2 regions of the Streptomyces griseoviridis genome follow, and region 1 is predicted to be linked to the other one. Evidence: predicted binding sites of a transcription regulator. Region 1 holds the regulator's gene; the other holds the start of a gene.
What was found. Region 1 encodes HrcA, which represses chaperone genes, less so after heat shock. Its sites were predicted from a motif close to TTNGCACTCNGNNNNNCNGAGTGCNAA; they were not measured.
Positions count from the first base shown of each region.

Region 2: groES (co-chaperone GroES) is a predicted target of HrcA. The motif match lies at 1,048-1,074, and genes of this name have one in related genera.

Region 1 covers NZ_CP029078.1:3,019,024-3,021,219, reverse strand. The annotation lists gene DDJ31_RS12520 (MBL fold metallo-hydrolase) at 1-472, opposite strand, end outside; gene hrcA (heat-inducible transcriptional repressor HrcA) at 642-1,658, shown strand; gene dnaJ (molecular chaperone DnaJ) at 1,659-2,196, shown strand, end outside.
Region 2 covers NZ_CP029078.1:5,350,362-5,352,557, reverse strand. The annotation lists gene groL (chaperonin GroEL) at 1-473, opposite strand, end outside; gene groES (co-chaperone GroES) at 594-902, opposite strand; gene DDJ31_RS23200 (polysaccharide deacetylase family protein) at 1,126-1,956, opposite strand; gene DDJ31_RS23195 (polysaccharide deacetylase family protein) at 1,953-2,196, opposite strand, start outside.

The DNA of each region.
Region 1 (2,196 bases):
TGTGCCCGGGACCCACGTCCGCGAGCAGCACCCGCGTCCCGCCGCCGAGGTCCACGGCCAGCTCCCCGGCCACGGCACGCAGAGGCGGCACCGGGGCGTCGGCGGCCTCCCGCGCCACCCGCGGGTCCAGGCCCTCGCGCACCGCGTCCGCCCGCAGCTCCTCCGGGTCGGCGCGCCACCCGCCGGCCGCCCCCGCCGCCCCGAACACCGCCGCGTCCGCGAACGCCGCCGCCCCGAGGACGTGGTCGAAGTGCGGGTGGGTCAGCGCGAGATGGGTCACACGCCGGCCGGCGAGCGCCTCGGCCCGCTCCCGCAGCAGCGCGCCCTCCGCGAGCCCCGAACCGGCGTCCACCACCAGCGCCGCGCCCGCCCCGACGACGAGGCCCGCCGTGCAGTCCCACCCCGGCAGCCGGCACCGTCCGACGCCTTCCCGCAGCCGTTCCCACCCCAGCCCTTCCCAAGTCACCTTCATACGGTGACGCTAGCGGTGGCACAGGTCGGGGTCGTCCGACCTTGCCCCCGGTGCACCCGTGCGCCGTACACTGGCCCGGGGGGCGCTGGCACTCGCGCCCGCTGAGTGCCAGGCCGGTGCTCGCCGGTGCCGGCCGGTGCCACGGAGACGACTACTGGAGGTGTGCGCGATGCTGAGCGAGCGGAGGCTCCAGGTACTGCGTGCCATCGTCCACGACTACGTCGGGACCGAGGAGCCGGTCGGTTCGAAGGCGCTCACCGAGCGGCACAACCTCGGGGTCTCGCCCGCGACCGTGCGCAACGACATGGCCGCGCTGGAGGACGAGGGCTTCATCGCCCAGCCGCACACCAGCGCCGGGCGCATCCCCACCGACAAGGGCTACCGGCTCTTCGTCGACAAGCTGGCCGGTGTGAAACCGATGACGGGCCCCGAGCGGCGCGCCATCCACAGCTTCCTCGACGGCGCCGTCGACCTGGACGACGTCGTCGCCCGCACGGTGCGGCTGCTCGCGCAGCTGACCCGGCAGGTCGCGGTCGTGCAGTACCCGTCGCTGACCCGGTCCACGGTCCGGCACGTGGAGCTGCTGTCGCTGGCGCCGGCCCGGCTGATGCTGGTCCTGATCACCGACACCGGCCGGGTCGAACAGCGGCTGGTGGACTGCCCGGCGCCGTTCGGCGAGTCCTCGCTCGCCGACCTGCGGGCGCGGCTCAACAGCCGGGTCGCGGGCCGGCGCTTCACCGACGTCCCGCCGCTCGTCGAGGACCTCCCCGAGGCCTTCGACGTCGAGGACCGCGGCACCGTCTCGACGGTGCTCTCCACCCTGCTGGAGACGCTCGTCGAGGAGAACGAGGAGCGGCTGATGATCGGCGGCACCGCCAATCTCACCCGCTTCGGGCATGACTTTCCTCTCGTGATCCGCCCGGTCCTGGAGGCCCTGGAGGAACAGGTCGTCCTCCTCAAACTCCTGGGCGAGGCGGGGGATTCGGGCATGACCGTACGCATCGGTCACGAGAACGCCTACGAGGGACTCAACTCCACGTCCGTGGTCTCGGTCGGCTACGGTTCGGGCGGCGAGGCAGTCGCCAAGCTCGGCGTGGTCGGACCGACCCGCATGGATTACCCGGGAACGATGGGAGCGGTACGCGCAGTGGCACGGTACGTCGGACAGATCCTGGCGGAGTCGTAAGTGGCCACGGACTATTACGCCGTTCTCGGCGTGCGCCGCGACGCGTCGCAGGATGAGATCAAGAAGGCCTTCAGGCGGCTCGCGCGCGAGCTGCATCCGGACGTGAACCCGGATCCGAAGACCCAGGAGCGGTTCAAGGAGATCAACGCCGCCTACGAGGTGCTCTCCGACCCGCAGAAGAAGCAGGTCTACGACCTCGGCGGCGACCCCCTCTCGCAGGCGGGCGGCGGCGCGGGCGGCTTCGGCGCCGGCGGCTTCGGGAACTTCTCGGACATCATGGACGCGTTCTTCGGCACGGCGTCGCAGCGCGGACCGCGCTCGCGCACCCGCCGCGGCCAGGACGCCATGATCCGGCTGGAGATCGAGCTGGACGAAGCGGCCTTCGGCACCACGAAGGACATCCAGGTCGACACCGCGATCGTCTGCGCGACGTGCAGCGGCGAGGGCGCGGCCCCCGGCACCACCGCCCAGACCTGCGACATGTGCCGCGGCCGCGGCGAGGTGTCCCAGGTGACCCGGTCCTTCCTCGGCCAGGTCA
Region 2 (2,196 bases), 2.3 Mb from region 1:
TCGCCGACCTGGGTGTCCTGCGCGGAGAGCGCGGCCACGGCGGCGATGTCGGACTTGTCGTCGATCGGGCGCGCGGTGGCGAGGAGCTCCTCGGAGACGGCCTTGACGGCGGCGTCGATGCCCTTCTTCAGGAGGGCGGGCGAGGCGCCGGCGGCGACGTTCTTCAGGCCCTCGCGGACGAGCGCCTGGGCCAGCACGGTGGCGGTGGTGGTGCCGTCACCCGCGATGTCGTTGGTCTTGGTCGCCACCTCCTTCACGAGCTGGGCGCCGAGGTTCTCGTACGGGTCCTCGATCTCGACCTCGCGGGCGATGGTGACACCGTCGTTGGTGATGGTGGGGGCGCCGAACTTCTTGTCGATGACGACGTTGCGGCCCTTGGGGCCGATCGTCACCTTGACCGTGTCGGCAAGCTTGTTGACGCCGCGCTCGAGGGCGCGACGGGCGTCCTCGTCGAACTTCAGGATCTTCGCCATGACAGCGTGAGCCCTCTCGAAAAATGGGGTGTATGTGACTGCGCCCCCGGCGCCCGGCTGATTGATGATCGCGGGATCCGGGGGCGCAGCTGTGAGCAACTGTTCAGTGCTCGGGGTGAACTACTTCTCGATGATCGCGAGCACGTCGCGGGCCGAGAGGACGAGGTACTCCTCGCCGTTGTACTTCACCTCGGTGCCGCCGTACTTGCTGTACAGCACGATGTCGCCGGTCTTGACGTCGAGCGGCAGGCGCTCGCCGTTCTCGAAGCGCCCGGGGCCAACGGCCAGGACGACGCCCTCCTGGGGCTTCTCCTTGGCGGTGTCCGGGATGACCAGGCCAGAGGCCGTGGTCTGCTCGGCGTCCAGCGGCTGGACCACAATGCGGTCCTCGAGCGGCTTGATGGCAACCTTGGAGCTGGTGGTCGTCACGATCCGACCTCCCCCTTCGGAGATCTCACGGGGTTAACTGTCTGAGGTGGCGACCAGGTCGATCCGTCGTCGCGGGTGCCGGACCTGCCCGTCGCTTCTTGGCACTCTCCAGTGGGGAGTGCCAGGTCCGAGACTATGACCGCGATTAGCACTCGGTCAAGCGGAGTGCCAATTCCGTCCGCCGGGCGCGGCGTCGGCGACCGTCCGGGCCAGGCGCCGGGCCCTACAGGTAGTCCTCGAGACGGCCCACCGTCAGACGTCGGTGCTGGGCCTCCCGCAGGACGCGCGTGGTGCGTTCGCGCAGGGTCAGCGCGGCGGTCTCGCCCGAGGCGAGGGAGACGACGTCGCCGGGGCGCAGCCGGTGCCCGCCCCTGCGGTAGGTCAGGCTGCCGTCGCCCTCGGAGGCGGCCCGCCACAGGACGAGCGCGGCGACCCCGCAGCGGGCGGCGGCCCGCAGGGTGGTGCGGTCGTACGCGCCGTAGGGCGGGCGGAAGAGGCGGGGGCGGTGGCCGAAGCGGGAGCGGAGTTTGTCCTGCTGGCCGCAGATCTCGGCGCGCTGGCCGGCGAACGGCAGTCCGCGCATCGCCGGGTGGTCGAGGGTGTGGTTCTGGATGGAGGCGCCGACCGCCTGGAGGCGCGCGAAGTGCCCGTAGCCGGGTCCGACGACGCTGTCGGTGAGGAACATGCTGACGGGCAGCCGCAGTTCGCGGACCATGTCGACGAAGCGCGGGTCCTTCTCGGCGCCGTCGTCGTAGGTGAGGAAGACCACCGGGTCGCGGGTCGGCACCCGGGAGACGACCGGGGGCAGCCCCGGGGCCGCCGGGTGGGCGGCGGGCGGCCGGGCGGCGGGGTGCGGGGCCGGGGTGAGCGGGGCGGTCAGGCCCCAGCGGCGGTACGGCGGCTCGGCGGCGGGTCCGTGCGGGCGCACCCGCTGGGCGGCCTTCTTGCCGAGCCGTTCGATCGGGTCGACGGACTGGGCGCAGCCGGCCAGCAGCACGGCCGCCAGCACCGCGGCCAGGACGCCGGCCGGCCGACCCGGGCCCCGCTGCCTCACAGGTAGTCCTCCAGCCGGGCCACCGCGTACCCCTTGGCCGTGACGTGGTCGAGGAAGCGCCTGACCATGTCGGGCATGGTGCCCTTCCAGTCCTTGCGGCCGCGGAAGTGGGTGAGGACGATGTCGCCCGGGTGCAGGTCGCGGTCCCACTCGCGGTACTCCCAGTGGTCGACGAACACCTCCTCGTCCCAGATCGGCGCGTACTTGACGCCGCAGGTCTTGGCGGCGCGCAGGGTGTCC